3 regions of the Nocardioides sp. InS609-2 genome follow, and region 1 is predicted to be linked to each of the others. Evidence: predicted binding sites of a transcription regulator. Region 1 holds the regulator's gene; each other region holds the start of a gene.
The links. Region 1 encodes LexA, which represses DNA repair genes until DNA is damaged. Its sites were predicted from a motif close to TCGAACANNTGTTCGA; they were not measured.

Region 1 (4,270 bases):
GGATGCGGTCGCGGGCCTCGTTGAGCCAGAGCACGTCGGCCTCGGCATGCTTGGCCATCCGCTCTGCGTTGACGAACACCTCCTGCACGAAGCCCTTTGCCTGGGTACGGCCGGCGTCGGAGTCACCGTCGCCCGCCGACTCCTTCGGGAAGGCCGAGACCAACGCGCGGGCGGCGTCGCGCACCAGCACCAGCGCGTCGGAGAGCTGCTCGCCCATCGTGTCGATGCGACCCGGCTCGGTGCGGGACAGTGCGTCGGCGAGCGCCTCGCCGGCGTCGGACAGGTCGTCGGCCTGCTCGCCGTCGATGTGCCGCTGGGCGCGACGCGCAGCTCGCTCGACGTCGTTGGCGGCAAGCTCGTCGGTCGCCGCCTGGGTGACCCGTCCGGTGAGCTCGTGGGCCTCGTCGATCACCACCGCGTCGTAGTCGGGGATCATCGGCACCCCCTCGATCGCGTCGATCGCGAGCAGCGAGTGGTTGGTGACGATCAGGTGCGAGCGCTGGGCCTTCTCCTTGGCGCGCTCGGCGAAGCACTCCTGGGCGAACGGGCACTTGGTGGCGCCGAGGCACTCGCGGTGGTTGACGCTGACCTGCCGCCAGACCCGGTCGGTGTGCCGGGGGGCGTTGTCGCGCTCGCCGCTACCGCCGTCCAAGCTCTGCTTCTCGGCCCACTCGCGCAGCTTGATGACCTCGCCGCCGAGCGACCCGGTGGGCAGGTCGACGAGCACGCCCTGGTCGTCGGGCACGCCTTCGCGGATGCGGTGGAGGCAGGCGTAGTTGGAGCGACCCTTCAACACGGCGTACGACGTGTCGATGGTGCCGCCGACCGCCTCGACCAGGCGGGGGAGGTCGCGCTCGACCAGCTGGTGCTGGAGGGCGAGCGTCGCGGTGGCGATCACGACCCGCTTGCCGTGCAGCAGGCTCGGCACGAGGTAGCCGAGCGACTTGCCGGTGCCGGTGCCGGCCTGGACGAGGAGGTGCTCGCCGCCCTCCATCGCGTCGGCGACGGCGTCGGCCATCTGCACCTGGCCGTCGCGCTGCTCGCCCCCGAGGGCAGTGACCGCTTCGGACAGCACCTCGTGCACCCGGCTGTGCGGGTTGCTGGGGATGTCGTCCTGATCGGTCACCCGGGCACCTTATGTGCAGGCGCCGACAGTGACCGACCCACCGCGGTCACATGCGGCGCAGGACCGCCGTGACGATGCCGAGGATGCTGGCGTTGGACCCGTCGATGGGGTCGTAGGCGTCGTTGTGGGGGAGCAGCCAGACGTGGCCGTCCTTGCGCTGGAACGTCTTGACGGTGGCTTCGCCCTCGATCAGCGCGGCCACGATGTCGCCGTTCTCGGCGGTCTGCTCCTGGCGGATGACGACGAAGTCGCCGTTGCAGATGGCCGCGTCGATCATCGAGTCACCGGCGACCTCGAGCATGAAGAGCGTGCCCTCGCCGACCAGCGAGCGAGGCAGCGGGAAGACCTCCTCGATGCGCTCGTCGGCGAGAATCGGACCACCGGCGGCGATGCGCCCGACCATCGGGACGTAGGTGGCCGGCGGCATCGCGTCGCCAATGTCGGACTCGTCGATCGAGCTCTCCTCGGCCGAGTTGCCGAGCGACCGACGCGCGGCCATCACCTCGGGCAGGAACACCTCTAGGGCCCTCGGCCGGTTGGGGTCGCGCTTGAGGAAGCCCTTCTCCTCGAGCGTCTTGAGCTGGTGGGCGACGCTGCTCGAACTGGTGAGCCCGACCGCCTCGCCGATCTCGCGCATGCTCGGCGGGTAGCCGCGCATCTCGATGGCGTCCTTGATCGTGGCCAGCACGCGCTGCTGGCGGGGGGTCAGACCGGTGGCGTCGGGGGGCCCGTCGGGCATCTCGAGCACCTTCTTGCCGGTGCCGCTTGTCTTGGCCATGGGTCCTCCTGGATGTCACGCTGTGGATCGTCTCGCCGGTTGCCTCACCGTAGACCGATCACGGCATGACTTCAAACAAGTGTTCGAACGGCGTGTCGTGCCACACTCCCGGCATGGAGACGAGCTGTGTGGTCACCGGAGCCGGTCGCGGGATCGGCCGGGCGATCGCCGAACAGATGGTTCGTCGCGGTCATCACGTGGTCGTGGCCGACCTCGACGGAGCGGCCGCGACGGCCACCGCGGCCGAGATCGGGGCCGCCGAGGGCATCGCGCAGGACGTCCGCGATCCCGAGTCGCACCGGGTCGTCGCCGCGGCAGCCTCGCGCCACGGCGTACTCACCGCGTGGTTCAACAACGCCGGCGTCGGCGACGACGGCCGGCTCTCCGAGCTGATCGAGGAGCAGGTACGCCGCCTCGTCGAGGTCAACGTCCTCGGCTGCATGTGGGGCACTCGCACCGCCCTCGAGGCGTTCGGACCGGGTGGAGGCGACATCGTCAACACCGCCTCGATCGCCGGCCTCGGACCCGTCCCCGGCTACAGCGTGTACGCCGCCACGAAGGCCGCTGTCGTCTCACTGACCATGTCGTGCGACGCCGAGACCCCACGCGGCGTGCGCGTGCACGCGCTCTGCCCCGACGGGGTGCAGACGGCGATGCTCAACGCTCAGAACCCGGACGGCATCGGCTCCCAGCTCGTGCACTCCAGCACGATCCTCACCGTCGACGACGTGGCGCGTGCCGCCGTCGGGCTGGTCGGCTCGCGCCGCGTCGTACTCGCGGTGCCTGCCTGGCGCGGCGGTCTCGTCCGTGCCAGCACCCTTGCGCCCGGCGTGGCGGCCCACGGTCTCGGACTGTTCGCCGCGCTCGGTCGCCGGGCGATCGCCAAGCGCCGCTGAGCGTTCAGTTCACCAGGGTTGGCCGGGACTCGAGCACGTCGAGCTCCTGGGCCTCGTCGACCTTGGTGACAGTGCCGTCGACCCGGCCCTGGGGCTCGCTTGACGCGCATTTGGCAGGGCATCGACCTGTGGTACATTATTTGCATGCACATGCAGGCAGATCGATTCAAGAACTTCTTGTGGGCGTGACGTGAGCGTCGCGTGGTCCAAGGTGGCCGCATTCGCGTCTGCGGTCGACGCCAGCCTGGACAAGTGGCTTGCGGACACCCATCGGATCGGGCTGACGGAGTTCCGCGCCCTGACCTTTCTGAGTCAAGCCCGAGATAGGGAGCTCCGGGTCAACGACCTCGCGCAGCGGGTCGGCCTGAACCAGAGTTCCACGACGCGCCTGGTGAGCCGGCTGGAGGCGAAGGGGTTGGCACGGCGCGATGTCTGCGAGGATGACGGACGCGGCGTTTACGCAGTCATCACCGATCAAGGCGAGACACTGTTCCGCGAGGTGCGGGGTCCCTACGAGGACCGGTTGCACGAGCTCCTGAGCAAGGCTGCCGTGCACTTTCCGCAGCTGGACGTGCGCCTACTCGGCCACGCCCTCCGCGAGGTCGAATCCCTGATCACTCCCTGAACGAGAGTCATTGCGGCAATCCCAAAGCATGCCTAGGTGCATGTGTGTACATGCAGAGAAAGATCCAGCGAGAGGAGCCCATGGTCATGAGCACGAAAGTTGAAGTGTTCGTGGACTACGTCTGCCCGTTCTGCTTCCTGGTCGAGGACGCTGTGGCGCAACTCGAGCGGGATCGCGATGTGGAGATCGAGATCCGCCCGTTCGAGCTGCGACCGGACCCGGTACCCACACTGAGGGCGGAGGACGACTATCTGCCTCGCATCTGGCGCCGCTCGGTCTATCCGATGGCCCGGCGGATCGGGGTGGACATCGCGTTGCCGACGATGTCTCCGCAACCCCGGACCGCGAAGGCGTTCGCCGTGCTGCAGCTGGCACAGGAGCAGGGACTGGCGCGCGAGTACTCGACCGCGATGTTCCGCGCCTTCTTCCAGCAGGACCGCAACATCGGCGAGGACGATGTAGTCATCGGCGTCGCCGCGTCCTCCGGGCTCGACCGGTCGCAGGTGGAGCAGGCCCTTGTCAGCCAGGAGCGGCGCGATCGCCAGCTCGTTCACCAGCGGCACGCGGTCGAGACGGTGGGGGTCACTGCCGTGCCCAGTTTCCGGGTGAACGGCCGGCTGATTTCCGGAGTTCTGGATGCCGACCGGCTGAAGCGCGCCACCGACGAGGCCACCGGCTCGGAGCAGGCATCGTGATCGGGACCGAACCCGAGCTGGCCGGGCTGATGGCCGAGGCGGTCGAGTTCAGCATCCGGCACGTGGCATCCGGTGGCTTGCCCTTCGTCGGCGTCATCTCGGACGACTGCGGAGACCAGAGCGATTTCGGCGTCAACGAGGTCCACAGGA
Region 2 (4,270 bases), 910 kb from region 1:
CCGGCCGATCACGTGCCCGCCCATGGAGACACCGGTGAGGTAGACCCGCGACGGCCGGCGGTCGAGCAGCTTCTTCGTCAGGTCGGCCAGATCCTTGGTGGTCGTCACGCCGGTGCGGACGTCGTACCCGTTGCGGGCGTAGCTCGACGCCGCCCACGCATAGCCCTGCGCCAGCAGCTTCTGCCGCAGCCCGTAGTCGGGTGCGTCGACCCTCAGCACGGTGCCGGTGCCGCGGTAGCCGTGCGCCCACATCACCAGCTCGCCGTTCCAGTCGGCCGGCGCCTCCACGACGTACGCCGCGTGCTCATGGGTGCCCTGGAAGACCCGAGTCGGCTGGCCGCCGATCGTCAGCGGAGCCAGCGGCGGGTTGGAGATCGTGTAGCCGGGCATTGGCTGGTCACCGCGGTCATGCCGGTCGCGAGGCGATGCGGTGGCCGACGACCAGAGCAGCGTCGTGGCGACCAGGCAGGTCACCACCGCGAGGACGAGAGCGGAAGCTCGGGCACGTGCCATGGGGTCCTCCAGAGAGCGCTGTGACGCAGGTCACTGGATCGTAGACCCGGTGGTACGACCACGGTGAGCTCCAGGCACGGCTCGACCAGCTGATGTCGGCCTGGAACTCCTTGCCGCAGGACGAGCGGATCCGGCAGATGCCCGACCCCTCGCCGAAGAGCTTCCGAGGAGCGGAGCTGACCGCGTCGCTCCCCGGGCAACCGGGCCGGCCGTATCCCGAGTGGCCGGAGCAGGAGCAGGGCGAGGAGGACGACGACGATTTCGAACCCGGCGATGTCCGGCTCTCCGCGCAGGCAGCACGCGACGCTATGTTCGTCCGCCAAAGCCTTGCCCTCGCTGACTGGGTCGGCTCACGCAGGGAGGTCACAAGCCGGGGTCTGTTGCGACCGCCCGTCGCCAGGTCGGCCTACCAGCATCTCGACCTGTGGCCGTGGGAACGTGCGCTCGAGGAGGCCGCCCGCTCCTCGTACGGCCTGCCCCAGCGTCCCTCGTCACCGGAGGTGGACGCAGTCATGGCCGACGCTGCGCTGAACTCCTGGCACAGCGCCCCCGGCGACTGCCTCGCCCTCGATCACCTTTGGTAGGCGGCCCGGGCCGATCAGCTCCATCTCAGCGATCTCGGCCGTGACTTCGCCATTGTGTTCACGAACCTCGTCGACTCGGGGATGCTCGAGACCTGACACATCTCCTATCTGCGTCGGTGGAATCTGACGTCGCCGTTGGGAAGTCGGCTGCGTGCGTAGCTTGGGTCGTGGGCCTTGTGGTGGTGGAAGCTGCACAGGAGTTGCCCGTCGGCGAGGTCGGTAGTGCCGCCGTGGGCCCAGGGGTCGCCTGCGTGGTGGGCTTCGCACCAGGCTGCTGGGATATCGCAGCCGTGGGCACGGCAGGTGGTGTCGCGCACCCGGAGGGCTTTGCGTTGGGCGGGGCTGAAGAGTCGGGCGGTGCGGCCGAGGTCGAGGACGTGGCCGTCGGTGCCGAGGATGGCGGGGATGATGCCGGCGGTGCAGGCCAGTCGGCGGGCGTGGTCGGGGGCGATGGGGGTGCCGGTGTGGGTGAGCGCGGCGCCGACGCCGTCGCGCAGCGTCTGGAGGTCGATGGTGACCAGGACGGTGGTGGCGTCACCGCCGTGGACGGGCAGCCGGTGTGGGTCGGTGTGTTCGAGGAGCGCGCAGAACGCGTGGCCGAGGCGGACGTCGTACGGCGTCTTCTCACCGTCGTGGTGGCGTGGGTTGGTGTAGGCGTGCAGGTAGGTGGTGAGTCGGTCGGCGACGGCGTCGGGGACCCGGGCATGGATGTCCGTGGTGCCGTCGCCGCGTCGGCGGGTGATGAGGCGGGTCAGCTTGTGGGCGAGTGCTTCTTCTGCTTGAAGGAGCCGGAGCTCGTGGTCCTCGCCGATCTCGGGGGCCACGACCTCGAGGACGCGGCGGCCGAGGATCCGCAGCTCGCGCGGGCCGTAGTCGCCGGCCTGCTCGACGAGGTGGGACTCGGCACGCGCCAGCACTTCCGGGTCGAGGTCGGTGGGCAGGTCGTCGAGTGCCTTCGCGATCACCTCGGCCTGGGCCGGGTTGACGGCGCCCTCGGCGAGACCGGCGGCCAGCACGTGCCAGTGCTCGAGGCTGAGCGCCAGTCGGTGGTGGCGGCGGGCCGCGCCGCCGTCGACCCGCGTGTGGTGGGCCAGCCAGGCCGCGACGTCTCGATGCGCCTCGACCTCCGCGACATCGCCGGAGGCGGCGGTCAGCCGGAGTCGCAGTGCGGCCAGCTGGGCGTCGACCCGCGTCAACGCCAGCAGCGCGTCTCGCTGGTCGGTGGTGGTCATGAACATCGGATCCACGTCGGTCACCGACTTCAGCGACGCCTCGAGCTCCGCGGCGCATGCCAGCACCGGATGGATTGCATCCACCTGCGACACCTCCCCGACACGACGACCTGGACAGCCCACCCGGTGGTGGTCTGCGGGTCTCACATGTCGATGGCAGCGCGCCCTGTGAGGGGGCCACGAACAACCCTCCTCACGGAGACGAGTTCGTCGGGTCGGGGCCTCAGCATCGGGTATCACCCACGACCTCCATGCATCGTACAGCTGTTCGAAAAGAAGCACCAGGTTCGTTCAATGGTCGGCGCGGACTCAACCAGCTGTCCCGATCGGGCCCCGAGGGCGATACGTCACGTGCGTCGCCTGCGAGACCGGCCGGACCGACACCACCTCGAGGTCCAGGGGCGGGACGCCGTCGAAGAGCCGCTCGCCGGCGCCCAGGGTGAATGGCACGACATGGGTGCGCAGCTCGTCCAGCAGTCCCGCCGCGAGGCACTGGTTGACCGTCGCGGCCCCACCGGTGATGGAGATGTCAGCATCCCCGGCGGCTGCCCGGGCCTGCTCCAACGCAGACTCGACGCCATCGGTGACGAAGTTGAACGTCGTCCCACCTTCCATCTCCACGGGCTCCCGCGGGTGATGCGTCAGCACGAAGACCGGACCGTGGTACGGCGGCTCGGGGCCCCACCAGCCACGCCAGTCGACGTCCCACTCGCCGCGTCCCGGGCCGAACATGTTGCGCCCCATGACGAAGGCACCGGCGGCGGTGATGGCGGCCAGCTCGTGCGGACTCTCCTCGGGAGTGTCGAACATCCAGCAGTGCAGGCGGTCGACCGGTCCGTCGCCGAACGGCTTCTCGAGTGTCTGCCCCAGCCCGGCGGCGTACCCGTCGGTGGAGATGCTGATGTCACAGACCACCCTGCTCATGAGTCGACGCGCGCTGCCGGGCCGTAGGACAGGTGTACGACGCCGTTGTCGTAGACGTCCTGCGCGAGCAGTGCCAGCTCGGTCTGCCCCTCTCCCCAGAACTTCTCGCCCTCGCCGAGCGCGATCGGGTAGACGAACAGGTGCAGCTCGTCGACCAACCCGTCGGCCAGCAGCGCACGGACCAGCCGGCCGCTGCCGGAGATGTAGATGACGCCGTCGCGGTCCTGGTCACCGACGGACACGAGGGCTCGACGTACGAGCTCGGCGGTGACGTCGCGTGGGACTTCGACGAGCTGGCCGCTGCGTTCTCGGAGGTGCTCGGTCGCGACATCGTACGACGCGAGGTCACGACCGACGAGCACGTGTCTGCCCTGCTCTCGGCCGGCCTGGACGAGGGCACCGCCGGCTTCGTCGCTGCACTCGATGCCAACATCCGCGAGGGTGCGCTGGCCGAGGTCACCGGCGACCTCGCTCGCCTCACGGGGCGTCCCACGACTCCCCTTGTGGAGGGGTTGCGCCTCGTAGCATGAGGCCGTGACCACCACGGATGGCTCCATCACCCTGCCCGCCGCCGGCACCGAGGCCGAGACCCTGCTCGGCAGTCTCGACCGCATCCGCGGGAGGTTCGCGTGGAAGTGCGGCCCGCTCGACGCGGAGTCGATGCGGGCCACGCTCGGCCCGTCGATCATGACGCTGGGCGGGCTGCTCAAGCACATGGCCTTCGTCGAGGACTACTTCTTCACCAAGTGCCTGTTCGGCCGGGAGCTCGGGCCCGAGTGGGCGGCGATCGACTACGAGGACCCCGAGTGGGAGTGGCACACCGCCGTAGACGACAGCCCCGAGGAGCTCTTCGCGTTGTGGCAGGGCTCGGTCGCCCGGTCCCGTGCGGCGGTCGCCGACGCGCTGGCCGACGGCGGGCTCGACCGGATAGCCGTCCGTGCGCCGTTCCCCGAGCTGCCCAGCCTGCGCAAGATGTTCGTCGACATGATCGAGGAGTACGCCCGGCATGCCGGCCAC
Region 3 (4,270 bases), 1.9 Mb from region 1:
ACCTTGCGGGCGAACGCGTCGGCCGAGAGCGAGCGCACCCGCGGCCACGCGGCGTACACCTTGACCATCGCCTGCTGGACGAGGTCCTCGGCGGTGTGCCAGTCGCGGACGATGAGGTACGCCGTCCGGCGCAGGGCCGCGCGCCGGGCGAGGTAGAACTCCGTGAAGTCCGCTTCGCGTTGGTCTCGACGCATCGAGGGTGTGCTCCTTGTCGACCGGTGGGTGTCACCCCTCCTACGCCGTGGCCGGGCCTCCGGGTTGCCCCGCCTCGTGAGAAATGATCTGCGCGAGCGTCTCGGCATCACGGGCGACGACGGTCGTGCCGTCGGCCGCAGTGATGATCGGCCGCTGGATGGCGATTGGGTGCGCGGCCAGCGCCACGAGCCAGGCGTCGCGGTGGGCCGGCTCGCGGGGCAGGTCGATGCCCGCGTCACGGGCCTCCTTGTCGCGGGCGATGTGCCAGGGCTCGACATCGAGGCGGGCCACGACGTCGGCGAGCTCGTCGACGGTCGGCACGTCGTCGAGGTAACGGCGCACGGTGTGCTCGACCCCGGCCTCGTCGAGCGCGGCCACGGCGGTGCGGCACTTGCTGCATGCGGGGTTGAGCCAGATCTCCATGGGCTGATCCTTCACTCGACGTCGATTTCGGTCGCGCCGGTCATCGAGACGAGCTCGGTGAACGTGGTCGAGAAGACCGCAGCCGGGTGGCCGGCGGCGGCCCACACGACGTCGTACCGGCGCAGCCAGGAGTCGATCCACGTCGGCACCGCTGCGGGATGGGCGATGGGGGAGACCCCGCCGATGACCTGGCCCGTGTGGGCGCGCACGAAATCGGCGCTCGCGCGCTTGAGTGGCGGGGCGCCGATCGCGGGCGCGACCTTGTGGGTGTCGACGCGGTGGGCGCCGGACGTGAGGATCAGGACCGGGGCGCCACCCGCGTCGAAGAGCAGGCTGTTGGCGATGGCGCCGACCTCGCAACCGAGTGCCTGGGCCGCGAGTGCGGCGGTGTGGACGCTGTCAGGGAGAATGACCACGTCGCCGGCACCGCCGCGACGTGCATGCTCGGCCCGGAAAGAGGTGATGGAGGAGTGTTCGCTAGCCATGCTGCGACCCTAGTCACTGGTTCCGACACTGGTTCCTGCAACCTGCCGGGCATCGCTGCCTGCTCCACCTTGTCGATCATTCGGGGGAATGCATGACCACCGCGCCCAACCAGCCAGCCGGCGAGCCGACCGGCGCGCCCGCGTCTGCGCGGCCGATGTCGGTGACCAACGCCGTCCGGGTGCTGCTCGCGCTGGTCGTCGTCACCGGGCTCGCCGCCCTGCTGGTCTGGCTGCGTCAGGACGAGGTCATCCGCACCTGGGCCGAGGGCAACATCGCCGCCCGCAAGCTGCTCCTCGAGGGCGGGGTACAGGCGGTCAAGGGCAGCCCCATCGCGCCATCGTTCGTGCCGCTCGCGATCGTGTTCTTCGCCGTCTTCGCGCTGCTGGTGCTGGTGCTCATCGCCTTCTTCGTCGAGGGCCACGAGTGGGCCCGGCTGTCGCTGGCGGCCACCGCCGTGTTCGGCATCCTCGCGGCCACCGTGGTCGTGCGGCTCGGTCTGCCGGCGCTCTTCGCGGTGCTCTCGATCGTCGCGATCCTGCTGTGCCTGCTGCTGCTCTTCCTGCTCTGGCACAAGGACACGAACCGGTATTTCCGCTCGTTCTGAAGCACTCGCTGCCAGACCATTGACGGACTGTCGGTGGGCCGGTGTACCTTGGCGTTGTTCGAACAACTGTTCGATGCAGCCTCGGTGGCGGTGACCTCGACCCCCACCGTCACCGGGGTTGGCCGGGGTCGACCACGCTGACAGGAGAGCCAGATGAGGCGGTACGACGACCCCGTTGAGGTCCGCAGGGGACGCATCGGTGGAGAGCCCGACACGGCCGAGGAGGGGCCCGAGCAGTTCCTGTGGCGCGGCCGGTTGTGGAAGGTCCGCTCGGTGGTGGCGCACTGGGTGGAGACCGCGCCCTGGTGGCAGTCAGCGGGGGTGCGCGCCGTGGTCGGCACCGACGACGGGCCCGGCATCGACGCTGGCGACACGGTCATCGACCGAGGTGCCGACGACCTGCTCATCGAGCGCGAGCTGTGGCGCGTGCATGCCGGCCGGGGCAGTGCCACCTCCGACGGCGGCGGCGTCTTCGACCTCTCCTTCGACTGGTCCGACGGCCGCTGGTCACTCGTCGGCTGTGTCGACTGATGTCGGCGAGCGACGTGAACCCCTACCTGCTCCCAGCCACCACTCACTCCTACCTCGCCCGCTCGGCCGAGTCGCTGCAGGAGTCGATCACCGCGGCCGACGTGCCGACTCGCTACGCCTGCGCCCACGTGGCAGCACTGCGGGCCACGGCCGCGCTGCTCGCGGCCCGCGCCCATCCGTCGCCCGGGCGACGGAGGCAGAAGAACGCCTGGGTGCTGCTGGCCGACGTCGCCCCCGAGCTGGCCGAGTGGGCGACCTTCTTCGCCGCCGGCGCGAGCAAGCGCGCGGCCGCCGAGGCCGGCTCCACCCGCGCGGTCACCGAGCGCGAGGCCGACGACCTGGTCCGTGACGCCGACCGGTTCCTCGGCATCATCGAGTCGGCGCTCGGCCTGGTGCCGCACGCGCCGCTCGAGAAGCGGCTGGTCGTCACCGGCGGACGCGCCGGAGTCGCCTGATCGGGCGCTAGTCTCTGCCCACCGGTCATGGGCTTCATCGGGGAGCCCCGGCCAGCTGTGCACCAACCTCTCGGGACGCACCGCGCGCGCACCGCGCCCGCGATCGCCACCCTTCTCGTCACGATGCTGGCGGCCCTGGCTGCCGTCGTACCCCTCACGCAGTCGGCGCAGGCCGTGCCGGCGCCGAGGTCGGCCACGGCCCTCACCGCTGCGGCACCGCTGAGCGTTGCCCAGGCGCGAGCCACGCAGAACGGCTCGGTCGCGACGGTTCCGGCTAGGCGCTGGCGCTGGCCGACAGTGCTGGGGGCGTACTTCTCCCACCCGGGCCTGACCGGTGCCAGCGCCTTCGCGTTCGCGTCGGGCACCGACCCGGGTGACCCGGGCGACCACGACGACTACTACGCAGCGGCACTGGGCAAGACCGGCCCGCAGCTGGAGTCTGCCCTGCACTCGATCATCTCCTCAGGCGTGACCAAGCTGTCCTACGACAGTGTCTGGAACGCCCTGAAGGCCACCGACCAGGACCCCGTCAACGCCAACAACATCAAGACCCTCTACAGCGGCAAGTCGATGCCCAAGTCGGCCAACGGTGGAGGTGTCGACGACTGAATCGCGAGCACGTCTGGGCCAAGTCGCACGGAGACTTCGGTACGGCGACCGGTCCGGGCACCAACATCCACTACCGACGGCCCGAGGACGTGACGGTCAACGGCGCGCGCGGCAACCTCGACTTCGACGCGGGCGGCACCCAGAACGCCGAGGCGCCCGGCAACTACGCCGACGGCGACTCCTGGGAGCCGCGCGACGCGGTCAAGGGTGTCGCGCGGATGATCTTCTACATCTCGGTGCGCTACGAGGGCGACGACGGCTTCGCCGACCTCGAGGTCGACGACCTGACCAGGCAACGGTTCAGCGCCCCACATCGGCAAGCTCTCGCTCATGCTCCAGTGGAGCCAGCAGGACCCGCCCGACGCGGGGGAGATGTGACGCAACGACATCATCTTCGGCACCTACCAGCACGACCGGAACCCGTTCATCGATCACCCCCAGTGGGCGGCCGCGATCTGGAGCTGAACGGCTTGCGACCTCCCTGTCGCGGGGGTTAGAGTGATGGAGTTATCGAACACCTGTTCGATCACTCCATCACGGTGCTGGGGTCGACACAGTCCGCGAGGCAGGCTCATGTCCGACCCGTTCGTCCATCTCCACGTGGCCTCCGGCTACTCCCTGCAGTACGGCGCCTCGCACCCGCACACGCTGGTCGAACGGGCCGCCGAGCAGGAGATGGACACCCTCGCGCTGACCGACCGAGACGGCACCTACGGCGCGGTGAAGTTCGCCAAGGCGTGCAGCCGGGCGGGCATCCGTCCGGTGCTGGGGGTCGACCTCGCCGTGCTGCCGGTCGCCGCCTCAGCTGGTCGAACGCAGTCGAGACCACTCCGTACTCCCGTGCGCGGCGGAGCGTTCCGCGACGAGGAGTCCCTGCCCCGGGTCACCCTGCTGGCTCAGGGCCGGGCCGGCTGGGCGGCGATCTGCCGGCTGGTCTCGGCCACCCACCTCACCGGTGAGCGGGGGC

Region 2: H4Q84_RS13220 (HNH endonuclease signature motif containing protein) is a predicted target of LexA. The motif match lies at 2,586-2,601, and genes of this name have one in related genera.
Region 3: H4Q84_RS04205 (DUF6504 family protein) is a predicted target of LexA. The motif match lies at 1,767-1,782, and genes of this name have one in related genera.

What each region holds. Positions count from the first base shown of each region.
Region 1 is NZ_CP060034.1:3,457,948-3,462,217, forward strand. It holds gene H4Q84_RS17920 (ATP-dependent DNA helicase) at 1-1,126, opposite strand, end outside; gene lexA (transcriptional repressor LexA) at 1,173-1,904, opposite strand; gene H4Q84_RS17930 (SDR family oxidoreductase) at 2,018-2,800, shown strand; gene H4Q84_RS17935 (MarR family transcriptional regulator) at 2,991-3,425, shown strand; gene H4Q84_RS17940 (DsbA family protein) at 3,512-4,120, shown strand; gene H4Q84_RS17945 (nucleoside deaminase) at 4,117-4,270, shown strand, end outside.
Region 2 is NZ_CP060034.1:2,551,514-2,555,783, forward strand. It holds gene H4Q84_RS13210 (hypothetical protein) at 1-513, opposite strand, end outside; gene H4Q84_RS13215 (hypothetical protein) at 606-1,097, shown strand; gene H4Q84_RS13220 (HNH endonuclease signature motif containing protein) at 1,202-2,413, opposite strand; gene H4Q84_RS13225 (dihydrofolate reductase family protein) at 2,639-3,253, opposite strand; gene H4Q84_RS13230 (dihydrofolate reductase family protein) at 3,250-3,615, opposite strand; gene H4Q84_RS13235 (hypothetical protein) at 3,616-3,783, shown strand; gene H4Q84_RS13240 (DinB family protein) at 3,788-4,270, shown strand, end outside.
Region 3 is NZ_CP060034.1:792,746-797,015, reverse strand. It holds gene H4Q84_RS04225 (SigE family RNA polymerase sigma factor) at 1-194, opposite strand, end outside; gene H4Q84_RS04220 (ArsC/Spx/MgsR family protein) at 235-618, opposite strand; gene H4Q84_RS04215 (YbaK/EbsC family protein) at 630-1,103, opposite strand; gene H4Q84_RS04210 (hypothetical protein) at 1,196-1,708, shown strand; gene H4Q84_RS04205 (DUF6504 family protein) at 1,862-2,239, shown strand; gene H4Q84_RS04200 (SAV_6107 family HEPN domain-containing protein) at 2,239-2,694, shown strand; gene H4Q84_RS04195 (hypothetical protein) at 2,722-3,303, shown strand; gene H4Q84_RS04190 (endonuclease) at 3,189-3,800, shown strand; gene H4Q84_RS04185 (DNA polymerase III subunit alpha) at 3,877-4,270, shown strand, end outside.